DNA from 2 places in the Collinsella sp. CLA-ER-H10 genome. Region 2 is predicted to be linked to the other one. Evidence: riboswitches for the same ligand, from Rfam matches in the RefSeq annotation. Region 2 holds a riboswitch; the other holds the start of a gene.
What was found. A riboswitch is a leader RNA that binds a small molecule or an ion and turns the genes downstream of it on or off. The one in region 2 is predicted to bind thiamine pyrophosphate.
Positions count from the first base shown of each region.

Region 1: it holds a riboswitch for thiamine pyrophosphate, as region 2 does, so the genes downstream of both, thiC (phosphomethylpyrimidine synthase ThiC) here and thiM (hydroxyethylthiazole kinase) in region 2, are expected to answer to the same signal.

Region 1 covers NZ_JBBNLM010000001.1:198,231-209,850, forward strand. Annotated here, with positions in the region: gene AAAX36_RS00915 (nitroreductase family protein) at 38-568, opposite strand; gene AAAX36_RS00920 (DUF47 family protein) at 851-1,474, opposite strand; gene AAAX36_RS00925 (inorganic phosphate transporter) at 1,542-2,591, opposite strand; gene AAAX36_RS00930 (hypothetical protein) at 2,842-3,180, shown strand; gene AAAX36_RS00935 (Bax inhibitor-1 family protein) at 3,260-3,955, shown strand; gene AAAX36_RS00940 (TIGR02452 family protein) at 4,097-5,212, shown strand; gene AAAX36_RS00945 (SGNH/GDSL hydrolase family protein) at 5,291-5,950, shown strand; gene thiD (bifunctional hydroxymethylpyrimidine kinase/phosphomethylpyrimidine kinase) at 6,203-7,033, opposite strand; gene thiC (phosphomethylpyrimidine synthase ThiC) at 7,211-8,545, opposite strand; TPP riboswitch at 8,537-8,653, opposite strand; gene AAAX36_RS00960 (hypothetical protein) at 8,716-9,231, shown strand; gene AAAX36_RS00965 (YaaA family protein) at 9,255-10,064, opposite strand; gene AAAX36_RS00970 (aminopeptidase) at 10,169-11,566, opposite strand.
Region 2 covers NZ_JBBNLM010000018.1:8,946-20,565, reverse strand. Annotated here, with positions in the region: gene AAAX36_RS07710 (uracil-xanthine permease family protein) at 1-221, opposite strand, end outside; gene AAAX36_RS07705 (5-methyltetrahydropteroyltriglutamate--homocysteine S-methyltransferase) at 345-1,478, opposite strand; gene AAAX36_RS07700 (LysR family transcriptional regulator) at 1,634-2,530, opposite strand; gene AAAX36_RS07695 (HAD family hydrolase) at 2,541-3,449, opposite strand; TPP riboswitch at 3,543-3,653, shown strand; gene thiM (hydroxyethylthiazole kinase) at 3,705-4,544, shown strand; gene AAAX36_RS07685 (thiamine-binding protein) at 4,548-4,889, shown strand; gene AAAX36_RS07680 (thiamine phosphate synthase) at 4,886-5,581, shown strand; gene AAAX36_RS07675 (patatin family protein) at 5,695-6,564, opposite strand; gene AAAX36_RS07670 (flavodoxin family protein) at 6,823-7,446, shown strand; gene AAAX36_RS07665 (ArsC/Spx/MgsR family protein) at 7,459-7,800, shown strand; gene AAAX36_RS07660 (GTP-binding protein) at 7,887-9,017, shown strand; gene AAAX36_RS07655 (tRNA (cytidine(34)-2'-O)-methyltransferase) at 9,113-9,712, shown strand; gene AAAX36_RS07650 (ATP-binding protein) at 9,857-10,957, shown strand; gene AAAX36_RS07645 (excinuclease ABC subunit UvrA) at 10,998-11,620, opposite strand, start outside.

The DNA of each region.
Region 1 (11,620 bases), on a different contig from region 2:
AGCGGTCAAGGATAGGTTTTAGGGCATGTCCCAAAATCTACTTGAGGAGGAAGTCGGAGAGGGGAATGGTACGGGCCTCGCGATGCTCGGAATCGGCGATGTGGTCGGCAGGATATCCGCAGACGAGCATGTGATAGGGATAGACGCCCTCGGGCAGGTTGAACTGCTCCTGTGCCACCTCGGGCTTAAAATGGCATACCCAACACGTTCCCAGGCCCTGCTCGGTGGCCTCCATCATCATCTGATCGCAGACGATCGAAGTATCGATGGCACTCGAGTTCATCTGATCATACGGGCGCACCCAGGCATCATCGGTAACGCTGCAAATAAGGAAGATAAGCGGAGCGCCAAAGATAGACCCATCACGAGCAAACCGAGGCTGACAAGCAGCTGCCTTCTCCAGAAGCTCAGGCGTATCCAACACCATCACACGGGTTGGATGATTATTACAAGCAGAAGGAGCAATACGCCCAGCCTCAACAATGGCATCCACCACCGACTGCTCAACAGGACGGTCTTCAAACAAACGACAAGAATACCGAGAACGAGCCAAATCCAAATAACTCACAACCAAGCCCTCCAAATTCAACGAATCAATCCAAATAAACCAAAGGGTACCCAAAGCCCCATCCAGCCAAACGTTTAAGGCGGTCCCAAAGTTCCCAATCAGGCCCCAAGGCCCTGCCAACAAAAGCCCCATCGCTTTCAAAGTATCAGCCAAAGTTCCCAATGGTGGTACGTAAGGGAGCGGGCCCGACCACTGATAACCTTTTGAACGACTCTGCTTGCAGCCGGAGTGAAAAAGGTTATCAGTGGTCGGGCCCGCGACCGGTGGGACACGTACCCCCAATTAACTGTTCTTCATGACAATCGAATCCACAACATCGGCCACATTCTCGCAGCAGTCGGCGCAGTACTCCAGGAAGGCGTAGACGTCACGCCAAGCGATGACCTCGAGCGGATCCTTGCCGTTAACGTGCAGGTTGCGCATGGCGTTGATGTAGAGCTCGTCGGCCTCGGACTCGATGGTGTTGATCTGGATGACCAGCTCGCGCAGCGTTTTGGACTTGCGGTAGTTGGGAAGCTCGACCATCAGGTCTTTCATGGCGCGGCAGGCGTCAGTCACCTTGTGGGCGATGACGATGGCGTCGGGATGGATGCTCTGAATGTTGGTGAAGTAGACGCGCTGCACGACGCCCTCAATACGGTCGAGCACGGTGTCGAGCGCGCAGCTCATCAGATCCAGATCCTCGCGCTCGAGCGGGGTGATAAAGGCGGTGAGCAGGGCGTCTTCGAGCTCGTGGTGCTTCTTGTCTGCCGCATGCTCAATCGCATGCATCTCCTCGAGCATGTCGTGGATCTGCGCGGGATCAAAGTTCTCAAAAATCTTGATGAGCAACTCTGCGGCCTGGACAGCAAGGTCGGCGCAGGCGACGTAGTTGTCAAAGTAGAACGAATCGGGTTTCTTTGCCATGGGTGGGTCCTTTCGAGGCGAAGACGGGTGGGCGAAGTGTTGCGGTCCAGATGGACGTTCGGTTTGACTAGAGGAACATCATGAACAGCTTGGCCATGACAAAGCTGATGAGTCCGCAGGCGGGGAAGGTGAAGAACCAGGTGAACATCATGTCCTTGACGACGCCGAAGTTGATGGCCGAAAGGCGCTTGACGGCACCGACACCCATAATGGCGCAGGTTTTGATGTGCGTGGAGGACACGGGGATGCCGGTAAGGGTGGCAAGTAGCAGGTTCGCGGCGCCCGCGAGGTCGGCGGAGAAGCCCTGATACTTCTCGAGCTTAACCATGCTCTGGCCGACGGACTTGATGATGCGCTCGCCGCCCACGCTGGTGCCGATACCCATGGTGGCCGAGCACAGCAGCATAATCCAGATGGGGATGCCTGCATCGCCGACGCTCGTCTGGCCGCTGGCAAAGGCCACGCCTAAAAAGAGCACGCCGATGAACTTCTGTCCATCCTGCGCGCCGTGCATAAAGCTCATGGCCGCAGCGCTCGCGATCTGAGCGTATTTAAAGAAGACATTGGCACGTCGCCTGTTGGCGGCGGCGAAAAGGATCGAGACGAGCTTGCACAGGACCCAGCCCATGACAAAGCCCAGGCCTATGGAGAGCGCCAGGCCGTAGATGACCTTCATCCACTCGTGGACGTTGACGCTGCTCGCACCGCCGAGGGCGATGGCGGCACCGGTCAGGCCGGCGATAAGGCTGTGGCTTTGCGAGGTGGGGATGCCAAAACGCGACGCTGTGGCGCCGTAGACGACGATGGAGAACAGCGCCGCGCATAGGCAGGCGAGCGCCATGGTGCTGTTTCCGCCAAAGTCGACGATATGTGAGATGGTGTTGGCGACGCTCGCGTTAAAGTGCGTCATGATGAGCACGCCGAGGAAGTTGAATGCGGCGCTCATGAGAATGGCGGCGCGGGCGGGCATGCAACGCGTAGTGACGCAGGTCGCGATGGCGTTGGGCGCGTCGGTCCATCCATTGACGAAGATGGCGCCCAACGCGAGGATCACGGTGACGGCAAGGACTGGGTTCGACACAATTTGGCCGAGGAAGGTTGAGAACGTTACGTCCATATATGGGCTTTCTCGAAGTTTGCAGACACGTTACAAAAACATGATAAATCGTATCACCTCCTGCGGGTCTCTTTACCGAGTTCTGATGGGAGAAGTGAACTTTTTGGCACTAAAATTGAATATTAGCCCTGTTGACCGCGGGTGTTCTTTTTGCTAACACGCCATGCGGACACGTGCGATTACTACGACACTCCAAAACCACAGTCTGTTCGCTTTACAACATGCAAACATGCGTTCGATAATAGGAGGCATGGAATATCGACAGACAGACGGCAAAACTCGGCGCGTGCACAAGCAGTATGTGGACGTCGTGGCCCGCATCCTCGCGGGCGGACAGGTCGTGCCGGTCACCGTCTGCTGGGTCGACGGCCGTTGTTTTACGATCGACGAAATTATCTCGACCACCGGGTTTGGCCTGATGGTCCACGGCATCCGTACGGCAACATATAAGGTGCGTTTTGGCGGGCACGCGACCGAGTTGTATCTGGAGGACCAGACGCGCGAGCGGGCAGACGGCTCGCAGGCACACGTGATGCGTTGGTGGGTCTGGGCCTTTGATCGTACGCTTGAGGGCGAGCGCCGTAGGTAAGGACGTACGGCATTCGGGTACAATGACAGGAATCTTGTCAGCTACTGCGCTGTCGCGGCGCTTTTGAAAGGACGAACCTATGAACGATATCCAGGGCTATCAGAACGGCCCCGTCGAGAGCGGCGCAAGCCGCGCCAAGGAGATGTCGCCGCGCGCGTACAATCTCGCCATGTCTGCCCTGATCTTCTTGGGCTTTTGCGCCATGGGCGCCGGTGCCTACTTTACGAGCACCATGTCGTTTGCGCGCATGATGATGAGCGGCGCCGCCCTGCCGCTGGTCTTTGGCTCGTTTATTTTGACCATCGTCGGCATGGTCATGATGTCGGCCGCCGCCAGCAAGCAGTCCGTGGGCCTGTCCCTTGTGGGCTACGTAATCTTTGCGAGTACCTTTGGCCTGACCGCGTCGTTTGGCCTTGCCAACTACGACCTGCCCACCATCAACACTGCCTTTATCGCCACGGCCGCCATCACCTTTGTCTTTGGCGCCTTGGGCGTGACGTTCCCCAAGTTTTTCCAGCGCGTATATGGCATCGGTTTTGGCATTCTGCTCGCAACTATTCTGGTTGAGATCGTGCTGATGTTCATGGGCGTCTCGCAGACCATCACCGACCTGATCGTGATCGTGGTGTTCGCCGGGTTTATTGGCTATGACACCTATGTTGCCACGACGGTGCCGCCCACACTGCCCAATGCCGTGCTTATGGCCTCTAACCTGTTCGTGGATATTATCAACGTGTTTTTGCGCATTTTGAACATCCTCGGCCGTCGCGATTAAAGCGCGGCATTGCGACGCTTCCTGCCGGACACGGTAAAACGATGCGAAAGGCGGTCCTTCGGGGCCGTCTTTTTTGTGCGCGGCGGGGTATCATGGATGGGAAAAAGCCGATAGCGGCAGCGACAGGAAAGGTGGCCACGTATGGCAGACGTCGACAACAGGAACCGTAACCGCAGGTCCAACCGAGCGGGTCAGCCCAATCCCAAGCGCGAGGCCCGTGCCAAGGCCGCCGAGCGTCACGTGGCAACTGTGTCCGAAGCGTGCGCCAAGGATATCGAGCGTTCGCTTGCCGGTGTTCGCGAGTTTGACGGTATGCCTGCCGGCTTTGTCGCGGCGATGAAGGCCAAGGTTCAGAGTGCTGTGGCCACCGAAGAACAGGTTGCCGAGGACGTCGAGGGCGCGGAGGCTGCCGAGGTCGAGGCAGCTCCTGAGCCCGTCGAGGAGCCTGCCGAGGAAATCGCCGAAGCTGAGTCCGCGCCTGCTGAGGAGCCTGCTGCGTCCCTGCCTGAGGTCACCGTGCTCGATGCCTCCGCCACGCAGGCCATCTTGGACAACGGTCGTGGCTATGCGCAGTTCTGCGACATGGCCGTGCTCGCCTTTGCCTCGTTCACCAACCCGGGCGGTGGCTATATTCAGGGTTATCTGGGCCAGGAGGCCACACTGTGCGCCGATTCGTATCTGTACAACGTTCTCGATAAGCAGCGCAAATGGTACGGCGAGAACCGTCGCCGCAACATCAACTGCGAGCTCTATCGTAACCGCGCCCTAGTGGTGCCTGCGGTGCGCTTCGACCGCAACCACGTGCATGCATACGCCGACGTGATCGTGGCCGCCGCGCCCAACGTTAAGCGCGCCCGCCAGGAGTATCGCGTGAGCGACGATGCTCTGCTGGATGCCCTGCGCGACCGCATTCGCTTTGTGCTTGCCATCTGCGACGAGCTGGGTCGCGAGAAGCTCGTGCTGGGCGCTTGGGGCTGCGACAACAACGGCTTTGACGCCGAGGCCGTGGCCGAGCTCTTCCGCAAGGAGCTCGCGTCGGGCGACTTTAAGGTCAAGCAAGTCTTCTTTGCCGTGCCTTCTACGCGCTGGGATGAGGATTTTGCCAAGTTCGAGCACGTGCTGGCAAACTTCCCCGAGCGCAACGAGGAGTCCTATGCCCAGGTTGCCGCTCGCGCTGCGGCAGCTCGCGCCGCCGAGCAGACCCAGGCTGCTACCGAGGATGATGAGGACGAGGACGATTGGCGCAAGTACCTGTAATTGGTACGTGCTGACAGATAGGTCGAGCCGGCGGGAGAGGCTGCTTCCGTCGGCTTTTTACTGAGCGAGGGGCTTACGATGAAAAACGTTCTATGCTTTGGCGACAGCAACACCTATGGTTACGATCCGGCGGGCATGCGCGACGGCACCGCGGTGCGCTATGCGCAGGATGTGCGCTGGTGCGGCGTGGCCCAACGTGACTTAGGCGAGGGCTGGCATGTAATTGAAGAAGGCCTCAACGGCCGCACGACGGTACGCGACGACATGTGCCATCTGGACACCAATCTTAACGGCATCCGCGCACTTCCGATGCTGCTCGAGGCCCATAAGCCGCTGGACGCCATTGTGATCATGCTGGGCACCAACGACTGTAAGACGGTCTTTAACGTGACAGCTTCCGATATCGCCCGTGGCGCCATGGCGCTGATTCGCGCCGTCCGCGCGTTTCCGTGGACCGACGCTGCGCCTTGTCCGCGCATTCTGCTGATGGCGCCTATCAAGATTAAGCCGCAGATCGCCGACGTATATATGACCGATTTTGACGAGCATTCCGTAGAAGCCTCGGAACATTTTGGTGAGTACTACGCGCATGTGGCTGAGCAGTTTGGCTGCGACTTTTTGAATGCCGCCGACTTTGCCGAGCCGGGCGATATCGACTATCTGCATATGATGCCCGAAAGCCATGAGAGCCTGGGTCACGCCGTGGCAGCCAAGCTCCAAGAGATGCTCGGAGAGTAGCGCGACCCCAAGCCACCACAGAAGTTCCCCTTGTGGTGGCTTGTTTCGTTGCTTTGTCTCGATCTGTAACATCTAGGGTCGATTTTGCCGAGTTACTGTTACAGATCGAGATTTTCTTCTCTGCGGAATTTGAATGTCTCAATCTGTAACAGGTGAGCCGAAAAATGGGCTCTAACTGTTACGGATCGAGATGTTTGTGGGAACCACCGCAAAGGTGCCTGTCCCCTTTGCGGTGGTTTTGGGCTGCAAATCTTAATACTGCCACATGTGATTGACGGGGCCGGAGCCTTTGCCCATGTTCAGGCCGGCGGCGAGAGCGCCGGTTAGGTAGGCCTTGCCGGCGTTGACGGCGTCGGCAAGATCCATGCCCTGGGCCAGCGCGCAGGCGATGGCGGACGAGAGCGTGCAACCGGTGCCATGCGTGTTGCCGGTCTCGATGCGCTTGTGGCGGAACCACGTGGTGAGCGGATCGCCCAGGTGGTTGCCCTCGTCATCGAGCGGCGCGGGCTCTGCTAGCACATCGTTGGCCTCGTTGACAAAATGCCCGCCCTTAACGAGAGACGCGCAGCCAAAGCGGCGGGTGAGAAGCATGGCGGCATTTTGCTGAGTGCGCTCGGAATCGACCTCATAATCGAGCAACGCCATGGCCTCGGGAATATTGGGCGTGATGACGGTCGCCAGTGGGAACAGGCGGCGTGTAAGTGCTTCGGCGGCGTCCTCTGCGATCAGACGAGCACCCGAGGTGGCGACCATGACGGGGTCGACGACGATATTTTGTGCGTCCCAGGCACTCAGACGGTCGGCGATAACCTCGATAATCTCGGCAGAGGAGACCATGCCGATCTTGACGGCACTGGGGCGGATATCGTCAAAAACGGCATCGATTTGCGCCGCGACAATATCCGGGGAGATGTTTTGCACGGCGGTGACACCGAGCGTGTTTTGTGCGGTTATGGCTGTGATGGCCGTCTCGGCATACAGACGGTGCGCCGTGATGGTCTTGATGTCGGCCTGAATGCCGGCACCACCGCTGGAATCTGATCCTGCGATGGATAGAACGGCGGGTACCTTACTGCGATCCATGTTCGCTCCCTTGTTCGGTCGGATTCAAATGGGTCTTCTGCCTGCATTATAAAGTTGCCCGGGCCGGCTGTATGTCGAACCCGGGCGGGTAGTGCAATCTTTACGCAAACGCAAGCAAATGTTCACACGTCAACAATTGACGAACACCTTGTTACCGATTGTGGCTCCGGAGACGCGTTAATCCTCCATGCCAAGATCGATCGTCGTGCCCTCGAACACCTTGTTGACGGTGCGGACGGCGCACATCTTGCCGCACATGGTGCAGGTGCCCTCGGTGGCGGCGGGGGATTCCTCATAGCGCTTCTTGCCCGTAACCGGGTCGAGCGCGCACTTCCACATGGCGTCCCAGTCGAGCTTGCGGCGTGCCTGGCCCATCTTGTCGTCCATGTCGCGGGCGTGCGGCACCTTTTTGGCGATATCGGCGGCATGTGCGGCGATCTTAGTGGCCATGAGGCCGTCGAGCACATCCTGGGCGTTAGGCAGGCATAGGTGCTCTGCCGGCGTCACGTAGCACAGGAAGTCGGCGCCGGAGCTTGCGGAGATGGCGCCGCCGATGGCTGCGGTGATGTGGTCGTAACCCACGCCGATATCGGTCACCAGCGGCCCCAGCACATAGAACGGGGCGTTGTGGCACAGGCGCTTCTGCAGCTTCATGTTGGCGGCGATCTCGTCGAGCGCCATGTGGCCCGGTCCCTCGACCATAACCTGGACGCCGGCGGCCCATGCGCGCTTGCACAGCTTGCCCAGCTCGATCATCTCGGCGGTCTCGGTGGCGTCGTTGGAATCGTAGAGGCAGCCCGGGCGGCAGGAATCGCCGAGCGAAATCGTCACGTCGTACTCGTGGCAAATCTCGAGCAACTCATCGTAGAACTCATAGAACGGGTTCTCGTTGCCGGTGACCTCCATCCAGCCAAACAGCAGCGAGCCGCCGCGGCTGACGATGTTCATAAGGCGGCCGGTCTCCTTAAAGGTTTTGATGACCGATTTATTGATGCCGCAGTGGATGGTCATAAAGTCCACGCCGTCCTCGGCATGCGCGCGCACGACCTCGAGCAGGTCATCCTTGGTAAGCTTGACCAGCGGCTTTTCCATGTAGCCGATGGCGTCGTACATGGGGACGGTGCCCACCATGAGCGGCGTCTCGTCGATGAGCTGCTGGCGGAACTGGCGTGTCTTGCCCGAGTTGGAGAGGTCCATGATGGCGTCGGCGCCAAAGTCCTCGGCGATCTTGACCTTCTTCCATTCCTCGGCGGCGTCGGCCTTGTCGCCCGAGATGCCCAGGTTGACGTTGACCTTGGTGGACAGGCCCTCGCCGACGCCAAAGGCGCGCATGCCCTTTTTGATGTGCACGATGTTGGCGGGGATGGCGATGCGGCCGTCGGCCACGCGCTCGCGGATGTACTCGGGGTCGCGATGCTCGCGCTCGGCGACCTCCTTCATTTGCGGTGTGATCTGCCCGGCGCGGGCGAAGTCGATTTGCGTGACGAGCTTGGGCTCGGTCTGTGTGCTCATTGGCACGGCTCCCTTCGTTGGCATTACCCATATCAGGTTTGCGGGTCAGGGCGGGCGCGCCCAATCTCAGCCTGCCGTCTTGTCCTGCAAGCTCCCCGTTATGTCATGGGCTCAAGTATAGCCTGAATGGGTACGATTGGGCCAACGAGCGTGCCTGTGGGGAGGCGAACATGGAAGACAAGCATCTATATCGAGAGACGCAATGGGATGTATCGGCCGAGGAAAGCCGCGCGCACCATGGCCTTGTCGCGATTGGTTTTGCGGTGCTTGCCGTGCTGGTGATTGCCTTTTGTATCTGGACGTTTGGTGGTCGCGGCGGCGCTGCCTGGGAGTTTGAGGCCGACGATGCCCTGCCGATCATGACAGTGAAGGTCGCGGGCGACAATACCGTTGCCGCGCCGGGCGACTATTGGTATCCGCGCGACGAGTTTGTTCAGCTGCAGCTGAGCGGTGGCTCCATTCCTGGTGAAGAGATCGAGCGCGTGACCTTCGATGCGTCGCTTAAGACGCTGTCGGTCGAGCTCAAAGATCAAGGGGATGTGCCCACGACGATGGATATCGCGCTGACGGAATGGCGCCTGGAGCCCCCATCGGGCGTCAAGGTGTCCGAGGTGGAGCATGTCAAGGTTACTTATCAAGATGGCTCGACGAGCGAGATCGCTAAGGCTGATGGCTTGGCGGAGTAACGGGGTGTTTGGAAACGGCGGGCCTATTGTGCCTGAACGTTCATGAATACCAGGGTGTTTTTGTCTGAAAGCTCGGGAAAGTGGCGATAACCAACGTCGAACGCGGTGAGTTCGCCTACATCCTCGAGCTTGTTTTCTGCCATCCAGCGCACCATGGAGCCGCGTGCCTTTTTGCTGGCGGTCGAGCGCTGGATGGGCTTGCCGTTGCGGATGCCTTCGCCAAAGAGGCATGTGACGGCTGTGGCGTCGCCCGCGAGGTGGGGCAGAACGGCTTTGGCGTATTCCGCGCTGGCGAGGTTGACGATCGTAGCGTTGGAGCCTGCCGGAGCGATAGCCCGTGCGAGCTTGTCGCCCCAAAACGCGTAGAGGTCTCGGGCACCGTCGACGGCAAGCTTCGCGCCCATCTCCAGCCGATACGGTTCAACGGCATGAAAGGGGCGTACGCATCCGTAAAGGCCCGAGAGGATCCAGAGATGGTTTTGTAGCCAGTCGAGCTGCGCGGAATCCATCACCTTGGGCGCCATGCTCTGGTATTGAATGCCGTGATAGGACATGACGGCGGGGGAGAGGTGACGGGCGAGTGCGGGATTGTCGAGATCGCCGTTTTTCAGGATGGGCCTGAACTCATGCAGGGTGTTGAGGCAAGGCCCCAGCAGTTTGTCGCTCACGTTCCAAAGGGCCTGCAGGCCGCCGCTGCCTTCATTCCGCTCGATATCTAGCAGTGCGCGGTGGAGGCGAGCCGTCTCGTGCGCAAAAGGTGGAATGCCCAGGACTTCAAAAGCATCTTGGGCCGCGCGCATTTGCTTGGCGGGCGAAATGATGGCCTGCAGCATGGACTCTCCTCTGCCAAAAAAGGAAGTTGCGGTGGAATACGGTCTGTTTTGGCCGTTTATGGGCCAGTTTAATCTGTATTTCACCGCAACTGATGAAGGGTTGGTTAGGCGCGCTCGAGGAAGGCCTTGTAGCCGCGGTAGGCCTCGTAGATGTCGGCCTTGTTGGCGACCTCCCACAGGGCGTGCATGGACAGGACGGCAACGCCGGAGTCGATGACGTTCATGCCGTACTTGGCCATGATGTAGGCGATGGTGCCGCCGCCGCCCGCGTTGACGCGGCCGAGCTCGCAGGTCTGGAAGTCCACGCCGGCCTCGTCCATGATGTCGCGGACGAGGGCCACGTACTCGGCGTCGGCGTCGTTTGAACCGCCCTTGCCGCGGCTGCCCGTGTACTTGTTGAAGCACAGGCCGCGACCCATGAAGGCGGCGTTCTTGGTCTCGAACTTGCCGGCGTAGCCCGGGTCGAAGCCGGCGGACACGTCGGAGGAAAGCATGCGGCTGCGGGCGAGCGCGCGGCGCAGGGCCAGCGGGCTATCCTCGCCGGCGAGCGTCATGATCTCGGCGACGGTGTTCTCGAAGAAGCGGCTTGTCATGCCGGTGGCACCCACGGAACCGATCTCCTCTTTGTCGACGATGAGTGTGATGCTCGTGCGCTCCACGTTGGCGACGTTAATCTGGGCGAGCATGGACGGATAGGCGCAGACACGGTCGTCGTGGCCATAGCCCAGAATCATGGAGCGGTCGAGGCCCATGTCGCGGGCGGGACCGGCGGGCACGACCTCGATCTCGGCGGAGAGGAAGTCCTCCTCCTCGACGTCATACTGCTCCTTGAGGATGTCCAGGAACATCTGCTTGACGGGCTCCTTGGGAGCGTCCTTGTCGTCCTCGTCAAACTTGACAGGGCGGCCGCCCACGATCACGTCGAGGATCTCGGCGTCGACGGCGTCCTTGGCGGGCTTGGCCATCTGCTCGCTCGAGAGGTGGATCAGCAGGTCGGAGATGGTAAAGACCGGATCGTCCGCCTTGTCGCCGATGTTGATGTCGACGGTGGTGCCGTCCTTTTTGCAGATGACGCCTACGAGTGCGAGCGGGGAGGCCACCCAGTGGTAGCTCTTGACGCCGCCGTAGTAGTGCGTGTCGAGGTAGGCCATGTCGCCGGCCTCGAAGGCGGGGTTCTGCTTAAGGTCCAGGCGCGGCGAGTCCACGTGGGCCCCCAGGATGTTAAAGCCCTGCTCGAGCGGGGCGGTGCCCAGATTGACGAGCATGAGGTCCTTGCCGTGGTTGGCGGCGTACACCTTGTCGCCGGCCTTGAGCGCGCGGCCCTCGGAGATCACGGTCTCCAGATTGACGTAGCCCGCCTCCTCGGCCATCTTGATACCGGTCTTGACGCACAGGCGCTCGGTCTTGTTCTCACTCAAAAACTGCTTATAGCCGCGGCAAAGCTCCTCGAGCTCCTCGATCTGCTGTGGCGTGTACTTTTTCCATGCGCAGGGACGCTCCATGACGCAGGCTCCTTTCGGATCGATCGTGCTGGTTGATGTACCGTGAGCCATCGT
Region 2 (11,620 bases):
GCCGGCACCTTACCGCACGACAGGAAGTGGAACAGCAGCGTGCCCAAACCGGCAAACAAAAGCGTTGCCGAAACCGAGAGACCGGTGAGCACGGGCACCAGCACGGTGGCGCCAAACATGGCAAACAGGTGCTGCAGACCGAGCAAAAACATGCGCGGGCGGCCGAGCGACGATGCGTCGTAGATGGCATCGCTGGCGGCGGGCGTCGAGGACTGGGACATGAGAGTCCTTTCAAAATGGAAGGGCGCTCGAGCATAGCGGATTACCTGCCCGAACGATACGATCCGAACCATTGTACGCGATGCGCCATGTCTCGCACGCGCCGTCACCTGCGAACGTTACCGCTATTTCCAAACGCGCTCGGCAATACGCTTGACCAGCGCGATCTTTGCCCATTGCTCGTCCTCGGTCAGCTTGTTGCCAATCTCGCAGCTGGCAAAGCCGCACTGCGGAGACAGATACAGGTTCTCGAGCGGAACATACTTTGCAGCCTCGTGAATACGCTCGACGATGGCATCCTCGTCCTCAAGCTCAGCGGCCTTGGTGGTCACCAGGCCCAACACGACCTTCTTGCCAGGGGCAACGTACCTCAACGGCTCAAAACCGCCGGCGCGCGGCGTATCGAACTCCAGGTAAAATGCGTCAACATCCTCGTTTGCGAACAGGTATGGCGCGATGGGGTCATAGCCACCCTCGAAGGCATAGGTAGAGTGGTAGTTACCGCGGCACACATGCGTGTTAATGACCAGGTCGTCGGGCTTGCCCTCGATAGCGGCGTTGTTGAGCGCCACGCCCAGCTCACTCACCTTTTGCAGATCAACCGGGCTCATGCCGGTCTTGGACACAAAGTCGGTATCGCAATAGATGCCCCAGGTGCAGTCATCAAACTGGATGTTGCGGCAGCCTGCAGCGTACAGGTCGGCGATCACCGTACGATAAGCGGCTGCGATGGCGTCGGCAAGTTCCTCATCGGTCTTATAGACAGCGCGCAGGCTCTCCTGCTGGCCATCGCAGCGGTCGAGCGTGACCTCAGAGAACGTCTGGATCGGCGCCGGGATGGTCTGGCGTGCAACGTGGTCCTCGCCCTCAAGTGCCTTGACAAACTTAAAGTGCTCGACGAAGGGGTGGTTCTCGCCGCTGATGGAGCCAGTCACCACGGCGGTATCGGCCGTGGTCTCCTCGTCGTGGAACATATATCCCGTACGCGAGGTGCGACGCTCGACGCCGTTCAGCCCCCACATAAAATCGAGGTGCCAGTAGCTGCGGCGAAACTCGCCATCGGTGATGACCTGCAGGCCGGCGGCCTTCTGCTTTGCCACCAAATCGCGAATAGCATCGTCCTCGACGGCCTTAAGGCCGGAAGCGTCAAGTTTACCCGCGACATAGGCGGCACGGGCATCCTTTACAGCCTGCGGACGAAGAAAACTGCCGACGATATCGGCGCGAAACGGCGCGTTCGGTTGAATCGAAGTGCTCATAGATATCTCCCTTTGCATTGGTTGCTTTACTGGGACAGAGTATGAGCGCTCATATGGCCATCGTAAAATATATGTTTATAACAGTTTTATATAGATGCTTCCTATATCAGTCTGGACTGTCATAAAGAGACTTGAACCGTGCGGAGCACAGCAGCCTAGATATGCTGACGAATCGCGTCGATATAGGCCCGACCGTAGCGCGTGAGCGTCGTGTTCTTGCGCGTAATAATGCCGATCTCCATGTACTCGTCCACGTCGAGCGGAATCGAGATAATGCCGGGGCCGTTGAGCTCGTGGCTGATCACGCCCGAGCATACCGTGTAGCCGTTGAGGCCCATGGCCAAATTGAACAGCGTCGCACGGTCACGCACGCGGATATTCTTGCGACGCTCAAAGGTCGAGGTCAGCTCCTCGGAATAATAAAACGAGTTATAGCTGCCCTGCTCGTAGGACAGGAACGGGTAGTCTTCCAGATCCTCGAGCGTCACGCTGGGGCGGCCCGCCAGCGGATGGTCGGCGCAGACGAAGACATGCGGCGTGGCGCAGAAGAGCCCTTCGAACACGAGCTCGTTGGCCACCAGCATGCGCTCGATGACCTCGCGATTGTGCTCCGACAGATACAGGATGCCCAGCTCGCTTTTCATATGCGCGACATCCTCGATAATCTCGTGGGTCTGCTCCTCGCGCAGGGTAAAGTCGTAGCGCGCGGCATCGAACTCGCGGATCACATCGACAAACGCATTAACGGCAAAGGAATAATGCTGGCAGCTCACACTAAAGTGCGGCACCTGCTCGGACGTACCTTTGTACTTGCCCTCGAGCAGGTCGGCCTGGTCGAGCACCTGGCGCGCGTACCCCAAGAAGGTCTCGCCTTCCTCGGACACAATGACACCCTTGTTGGTGCGCTCAAAGATATGCACACCCATCTCGTTTTCGAGATCGCGGATCGACGCGGTAATCGAAGGCTGCGACACAAAGAGCCGGCGCGAGGCCTCGGTGATGCTGCCGCATTCGGCAACTTTGACGACATATCTGAGTTGCTGGAGCTTCATGGCGCCCTCCCTAGACGTTCGTGACGTCAAAACCCGCCGTGTCCATTTGGCTCATAAACGACGGCATCTCCCCCGTCGCGGCGCAGGCGGCAATCTGATGCAGAGCCCCGGCAACCGCATCATCTGCCGCAGCGCCAATATGCCAGCGTGCGGCAGCCGTGACGGCCTCGTTGGCATTGGCGACTGCAACGGAGTTAGGAACGGCATCGATCATGGGCAAATCGTTATCGGAATCGCCAAATACGGCCACCTCGTCGGGCGTCAGGCCCAAAGCGCGCGCCAGCTCCAGCGCAGCGCAGCCCTTGTCCCAGCCGGTCGGAAGAACGTCGAACAGGCGCACGCGGTTGTTGGGAAACACGAGTGAGAGCTCCGGCACCTCAGCGGCAACACGCTCGCGCAGCTCGGCGAGCTCCTCGCGCGAACGGGCACTCCAGATATTCGCCTTGTATACCGGGGCATCGTCAACGACAGGACGACAGGGAGCCTCTTCGCCCTTGAGCCACGCGTTGCCGCCTGACTTCATGGCGCGACGCACACGCTCGGGATCGCTCGTCACGCAGTGGGCATCGTTATTCCAAAAGTCATCACCCAGACGGTAGACCTTCAAATACGTATCGTCGGTCTCCTGTTCAAAATAATCGGCTAAGCGCATAAGGACATCGTTATCGATTGCGCGCGAAGCGACTACTTCGCCATCGACAAACATCACCTGGCCGTTGCAAAACGCACCGGTCGAGAAGCACTCGGAGCGATTGCGGAACATCCAGCCCATCGCGGACGGCTGACGACCCGAAACCGGCCCAAAGTGCAAACCCGCCGCCTGCATGGCATGAATACCCTCAATGGCGTAGTCGCTGGCGCCGTCATGCCCGGCTGGAATCAGTGTATCGTCCATATCGGTCAGCACAAGTTTAATCATAAGGCCCCCATTCGTATCGGTCCTACCTATTGTAACGACCTGCCAAAATAAACCTGTCCCTTTTTGGCAGGTGCGCTAGTATAGGGAACAACAGATTCGATGCGGGAGTGCCGGCGGTGCAAACCACAAGGCTGAGAGGGCAATGGGCCCAATCCTTTGAACCTGTCAGTTAATGCTGGCGTAGGGAGCATGCCGCCTTTACAGGGGCGCTGTCTATGCACAGCGCCCCTTTTCTATGCCAAGGAGGCATGTGCAGTGATTGATTCGGAACAGCTTAAGCAACATATGGTCAAGGCCGTGGAGGAGATTCGCGCTACCAATCCGATGGCCGGTTCCATCACCAACACGGTGACGATCGACTTTGTCGCCAACGCGCAGCTCGCCGTGGGCGGATCGGCCGCCATGGTCTATCTGCCCGACGAGGGCGAGGCACTCGTTGCCGGCGGCGGCGCCATCTATCTCAACATGGGCACGCTCTTCCCCATTTACGAGCAAACGATTCCCCGCGCGGCCAAGGCGGCACACGACGCCGGTAAGCCCTGGGTGCTCGATCCGGTGGGCCTGGGTATCGGTAGCCTGCGCACCCAGCTGGTCAACGAGCTCAAGCAGTACAAGCCCGCCATCGTGCGCGGCAACGCCTCCGAGATTATCGCGCTCGCCGGCCTGTGGGGTCTTGAGGGCGAGGCGGCCGATCTGAGCCGCGTGCGCGGTGTCGATACCACCGACACGGTCGACGCCGCCCGCGCCGCCGCCGTGGCGCTCGCCCGCTACACCGGCGGCGCCGTGGTCGTCTCGGGCGAAGTCGACCTGATCACCGACGGCACGACGGTGGCCAAGTCTCACGGCGGCAGCCCGCTCATGTCCAAGATCACCGGCTGCGGCTGCTCGCAGGGCGGCGTGCTGGCCGTGTACGCCTGCGCCGCCGACCCGTTTACGGCAGCCGTCTGCGGCACCGCCGTCTACAACGTGGCCGGCACGCGTGCCGCCGCTGTCGCCGACGCCCCGGCAAGCTTTAAGGTCGCCTTTATCGACGAGCTCTACCGCGCAACCGCCCAAGACATCGCCGATAACCGACTCGAGCTCGAGGAGGCATAGGCCATGTCCGAGCCCGCAACCAATGCCGGCATGAACACGCTCGTCGCCGTGGCCATCGCCCCGTGCGGCACCGGCGATGAGCTATCCGCCGAGGTCGCCGAGGTCGTGCGTGTCATTCGCGAGAGCGGCCTGCCCAACCGCACCACCTCCATGTTCACCGAGATCGAGGGCGACTGGGACGAGGTCATGCAGGTCGTGCGCGACGCAACCTTTGTGTTGGCGAGCAAGGGCATCCGCACCGAAGTCGTGCTCAAAGCCGATATTCGACCCGGATTTACCGACACCATGACCGGCAAGCTCGAACGCATGGAAGCGCAGATCAAAAAGCAGGAGGAAGCACGATGAGCATCCGCGACAACCTTGATATCTCGGCCTATCTGGTACTCGGCCCCGAAAACACGCTCGGGCGTCCCGTGGGCGATGTGGTGGCCCAGGCGCTCGACGCCGGCTTTACCTGCATCCAGGTGCGCTCCAAGGTGGCAAGCGCCCGCGAGATCATTGCGCTGACGGGCGACGCCGCGCAGGCAATCGCACAGGCCGGCAAAACCGGTCAGGTTGCCCTGCTGATCGACGACCGCCTGGACTGCGTACTCGCCGCGCGCGAGCAGGGTATTGCTGTCGACGGCGTGCACGTGGGCCAGAGCGATATTCCCGTCGAGGTCTGCCGCAAGCTTCTGGGCCCCGATGCCATCGTGGGCCTTTCGGCCCGCTGCGAGGAGATGCTCGAGTACGTCAAGACCGCCGACATGAGCCTAGTCGACTACCTGGGCATCGGCCCGCTCCACGAGACCGAAACCAAGCGCGACTGCGGACGCGCGGCCGACGGCTCTATCATCACCAAGAGCTTTGAGGACCTGGCCGCCCTCCACGCGGCAAGCCCCGTGCCCATCGTGGTGGGCGGCGGCGTCAAGACAGCCGACTTGCCGCAGCTCAAGGCCACCGGCGTCAACGGCTTCTTTGTGGTGAGCGCCGTCTGCAGCGCCGATGACCCCTACGCCGCCGCCAAGGAGCTCGTCGACACCTGGCAGCAGGCATAGGCATAGGCCGAGTAGCTGGTTCGCAGCCTCATATCTTCAGCAATGGAAAGCGCATCCCAGTTTGGACCCTCCATTCCGGGATGCGCTTTCCGCCGAGATGGCGGCAGCAGCCTCTACCCTGCCAGATATGCCTCCAGTGCCGGCAAGGTCGCCTCCGCATCGCGGCGACCAATCTGGTAGATGCGTTCAAGTTCATCCGGTTCGCGGCACAGCGACGGCACCTTCACCGATTCGCTCGGCCGTACCACAAAGATCTCGCCGGCAGCCTCGCGACGTGCCAGGTCATCGATCGTGGCATTGTAGACCTCATGCCGGTGCTCAAGCGCTGCGACAAACTCCGGATAGTGACGGAACACGCGCCGTAGCATGGGCATCACGCTGTTGGGCTGCTTCACAAAGCCCGCCGGCTGCGTCAGCACCACGATGTTACGGTCATACCCCTGCGCAAACAGCCATGCGCTGGGAATAGAGTCAGCCACGCCACCATCCAGATACTTATGCCCGTCAATAGCAACGGGACGCGTCGCCACAGGAATAGCAGACGACGCCCGGATCCACTCGATATCGCGCTCATCGCCATACGGCAGGTCGTGATAGACGGCCTTGCCCGTCTCGATATCGGTACACACGCACGTAAATCGCATGGGGCAGGCGCGGTACGCCTCCAAGTCGATGGGATCGCGCTCGATAGGCACCTCGTGATAGGCAAAATCGGCATTGAACATATCGCCGGTCCGCAGCCAGCTTGCTACACCCGCATAGCGCTTGTCGGCACAATAGGCCTTGTTATAGCGAATGGCGCGGCCGATCTGGCGCGATTTAAAGTTGTAGCCAAACGCCGCGCCCGCCGAGACACCCACCATATGGTCGCAAGTTAAGCCGTGCTCCATCCATACGTCGAGCACGCCCGCCGTATACATACCGCGGTAGCCGCCTCCCTCGAGCGCGAGCCCCACCGTGTGTGATGTCTCCGGCTGTGTCATGCAACCATCTCCGTTCCCATGCTTTTGAACTCAACAAGTATATCTGTCAACGTATGCCGTCAAAAACGTGTTTATAAGCATTTATCAAACGTTTCCCAATGCATTCCCCATGCCGTACCGCAATGCCCCTAGATGGCCTTAGGCATGAACGCCCTTAAGAACGTTACGGGATAAACATCGCCCGCACCATGCCAACGTCATCGCACACAACGTGAGATAATTCTCAGCAGAATTCACCGATAGCAGAGGGAGTTTGTGATGAAGGTTCTTTTAGTCAACGGTAGCCCCAAGGCAAACGGCAACACCGCTCGCGCGCTTGCCGAAGTCGCCGAGCAATTGCATGCCGAGGGTATCGATACCGAGGTGTTTCAGCTGGGCGCCAAGCCCATTCGCGATTGCATCGGTTGCGGCCAGTGTGGCAAGCTCGATTGCCGCTGCACCTTTGACGACGACGTGGTCAACGAGCTCATCGCTGCAGCCGAGCAGGCAGATGGCTTTGTCTTTGGCTCGCCTGTCTACTACGCGCACCCCAGCGGCCGCATTCTCTCGGCACTCGATCGCGCATTCTATGCAGGCGGACATGCCTTTGAGCACAAACCCGGCGCCGCTGTCGCCGTCGCCCGCCGCGGCGGCACGTCGACCACGTTCGATGTGCTCAACAAGTACTTCACCATTAAGCAAATGCCCGTGGTTGCTTCCACCTACTGGAATAACGTGTTTGGCCGCGTGCCCGGCGACGCCGATGGGGATGCCGAGGGCCTTGCCACCATGCGAAACATCGGCAAAAACATGGCCTGGCTCCTGCGCTGCATCGAGGCAGGACAGGCCGCCGGCATCAACGCACCCGAGGCAGATCGAGCAACGACCAACTTCATTCGATAGAGCAGCGGGACCATGAATATTCAAATCTTCGGGACTAAGAAGTCCTTCGACACCAAGAAGGCCCAGCGCTATTTTAAGGAGCGCCGCATTAAGGTGCAGTTTATCGACCTTAAGGAAAAGGAGATGAGCAAGGGCGAGCTCACGAGCGTGATGCAAGCGGTCGGCGGCATCGACAAGCTGCTCAACCCCAAAGCCAAGGACGAGGAAACGCTCGCGCTCATCCAGCACCTTACCCCCAGTCAGCGCTTCGACAAGCTGCTCGAGAACCAGCAGGTCTTGGCCGAACCCATCGTGCGCAACGGCAAAAAGGCCACCGTCGGTTATTGCCCCGATGTATGGGGAGCCTGGGAGTAGCTTGTGTTATTTGCCGGCGCGTGGGTATAAGAGCAGGCGTTTGGCATAAGATTCAACTGTAAGCCATGTCTAACAAAGGAGGGCACATGCCCAACAAACCCGTGAAGATCATCATGCTTACCGGATACCTCGGTGCCGGCAAGACCACGCTGCTCAACCACATCCTCGCTAACGACGGCGGTATCCGCGCCGCCGTGATCGTCAACGATATCGGCGAGATCAATGTGGACGCCAGCCTTATCGCCGACGGCGGCCTTTCCGAGACCGACGACCTCATCCCACTCACCAACGGCTGCATCTGCTGCACGCTTTCGGATGACCTGGCCAACCAGCTGCAGGGCATCGCCGATTCGGGCAACTTCGATTACATCATCATCGAGGCATCGGGTATTTGCGAGCCCATCCCCATCGCTTACACCATCTCGAGCTTCTGCGACGAGGCCAAGGTGGGCGGCGAGCCCAAGCTCGCGCTCGACAACATCGTGGCCGTGGTCGACTGCGCCCGCATGTACGACGAGTTCAACGGCGGTCGCGACCTGCTGGCAGAGGATATCGACGAGGACGACATCGAGAGCCTGCTCATCCAGCAGATCGAGTTTTGCTCCACGTTGATCCTCAACAAGACCGATACCGTGAGCCCTGAGCAGATCGCCGAGCTCAAGGCTATCGTGCGCAGCCTGCAGAAGGACGCCGTGATCGTCGAGGCCCAAAACGGTGAGGTCCCCATGGAGGAGCTGCTCGATACTGACCGCTTCGACTTTATGCGCGCCTACAACTCCGCCGCCTGGATCGAGGCCATGGAGCATCCCGAGGAGCACGACGACCCCGAGGTGCTCGAGTACGACATCGAGACCTTTGTATACTCGCGCCGCAAGCCGTTTGACCTGCAGAAGTTCACCGATTTTGTTGAGCAGGAGTGGCCCGACGAGGTCATTCGCGTCAAGGGTCCGTTGTGGCAGACCGGCGATCCGAACATGTGCTACATGTTTGAGCAGGCTGGCCACCAGATGCGCCTGATGGAGAACGGCCTGTTTGTCGACTCGGCGCCCGAGGGCGAGAAGCAGAAGATCATCGACGAGAACCCCGAGATCATGCAGATTTGGGACGACGAGACGGGCGACCGCATGACGAGCCTGTGCATCATCGGCCGTCACATGGACAAGGACGCGCTCATCGCTTCCCTCGATGCCTGCCTGACCGACTGGCACCGCGCCTAGGTTTATCCAAGCGGGCATTTTTCTGTCTACGTAACCGCCAAACCACCACGAAGGTTAACTTCGTGGTGGTTTTTCGTTCTGAGCCAAGGAGATTCATGTTCAACATTGTGCTGTATGCGCCCGAGATTCCGGCCAATACGGGCAATATCGGCCGCACCTGCGTGGTCACCGGCGCCCGCCTGCATCTGGTGGAGCCGCTGGGGTTTTCGCTCGACGACAAGACGGTACGTCGCGCCGGTCTGGGCTACTGGCAAAACTTGGACGTGACGACCTATGCCGGCTGGGAGGATTTCCTTGCGCGCAACGATCTCTCCCCCGCCGATGGTCGCCTGCATCTGCTGACCAAAAAGGCACGCCGCACCTATGCGCAGAGTACCTACCGCGATGGCGACTACTTGGTCTTTGGCAGCGAGAGCTCGGGCATTCCCGAGCCACTGCTCGCCGCGGCGCCCGCGCGCTGCGAGCGCATCCCGATGCTGCGCGATTGCGACTCGCTCGATAACGCCGAGGCTTGGGAAGCTCACGAGGAATCGCTGGGGCATACCGAGGACGGCCACGAGGCCATCCTTCAACAAGACATCTGCGGCAACTTCGTCAACCCGGACGACTACCGCATCAGCGCACTCAACCTCTCCAACAGCGCCGCCATCGTCCTCTACGAAGCCCTGCGCCAGGCAGGCTTTCCGGGAATGTGACAAAGGAACTATCCCTTTGTCACATTCAAGCGCCACGCCGATGGCACACATGCCTAATTGATGCTCTAGATAAAGAGCCCTCACTTTTAATCAGAATTAACTAAAGTAAAATGAAGTTAAACGGCGGTGTGAAAGGAGAGCCTTGTGGAATATCTCGAGAACCCGTTTACCCCCAGTTTTGGCGAGGTTCCTGCCCATCTCGCTGGCAGACAACAGATTATTCGGGATCTGGACCGTGCCTTCTTGAGCCAGCGCAGGCGCCCAGAATTGACCTCGATCTTCTCAGGCGCGCGTGGAACCGGTAAAACCGCTCTCATGTCGTCGCTCGCGACAAGGGCGGAATCCCACGGCTGGATTGCCGTAAAGACGACCGCGCTCCCGGGAATGCTTGAGGAAATCGAGTTCGGGGCGAAACGTGCTGCCGGCCATCTTATCGACCCGTCTAAGAACTTCGAAGTCACCGGCCTCGGAATTGCACCGCTCGGCAGCATCGAGGTCAATCGCGTTCACGATGCCTCAACCTGGCGTTATCGCATGAGCGACATCATCGACCAGCTCAACGAGGCAGGCACCGGTCTGCTCGTCACGGTTGACGAGGTGGACCCGACACTCGACGAAATGATTCAGCTCGCAGCGACGTATCAGCACTTTGTGACCGATGGGAAACGCGTCGCCCTGCTCATGGCGGGACTTCCCAACAACGTCTCGACGTTGCTGAACCACAAGACGGTCTCGTTCCTTCGCCGCGCCCAACAATATCATCTGGGTCGCATTGCCGACTATGACGTACGCGAGGCCTTGATTCGCACAATCCAGGAAAACGATCGCCTGGCAGATGCTGAGGGAATCGATAGAGCCGTTCGCTCGATCTCTGGTTTTCCCTTCCTATTGCAACTCGTAGGCTACCGTGCCTGGGATCTCACAAGCGATTCGAAGGAAATCTCGTCACGCGACTTTGACCTGGGAATCAAAATCGCGCGCGACGAGATGGACGACCGAATCCTCGCGGCAACCTATCGGGAACTCACTGCAGAGGACAAGCGATTCCTCATCGCCATGCTCGATGACGAGGAAGAGTCCACCACCGCCGACCTTGTCGAGCGCCTTAAGCGTTCGCCGCAGCAGGTCTCCCGCTACCGACGCCGAATGATAGATGCCGGCATCATCGGGGAACGAGGACGAGGGCTCGTCGCATTTGAATTGCCATTCTTCCGCGACTATCTCGCGGCTCAATGCGTGAAATAGGCATCAATGAGGCAAAGGGGCTGTCCCTTTGCCTCATTGTCTATAGGTAGCGGCCGGTGATGCTTGCGGAGCAGGCCACGATGTCGCCCGGCGTACCGGCGCAGACGATTTGCCCGCCCGCGTCGCCACCGCCCGGGCCCATGTCGATCACGTAATCGGCGTTACGGATAAGGTCGAGATCGTGTTCGATCACGATAACCGTGGCGCCCTTGGCAACGAGGCCGTCAAACACGTTCAGCAACACCTGAACATCGAGCGGATGCAGGCCAATCGTGGGTTCGTCGAACACGAATACGGCATCATCCTGCACGCGGCCCATCTCGCTCGCGAGCTTAAGGCGCTGTGCCTCGCCGCCCGAAAGCGCCGGCGTGGGCTCACCGAGCGTGAGATAGCCCAAGCCCAAGTCGTGCAAGGTCTGCAAGCGCGCCTGAACCTTCTTGAGCCCCAGTGTGGCGTCGATGGCCTCGTCCACACTCATGTCCATGAGCTGCGGCAACGTAAGGAGACTCCCGTCCTTGCCCTCGCGATGGATATGCGAAGCCGCGTCTGCATAACGTGAGCCGCGACATGCCGGGCAGACGATCTCGACGTCGGGCAAAAACTGCACGTCGAGTGATATCGAGCCCGTGCCATCGCACGTAGGGCAGCGCAAGGCGCCGGTGT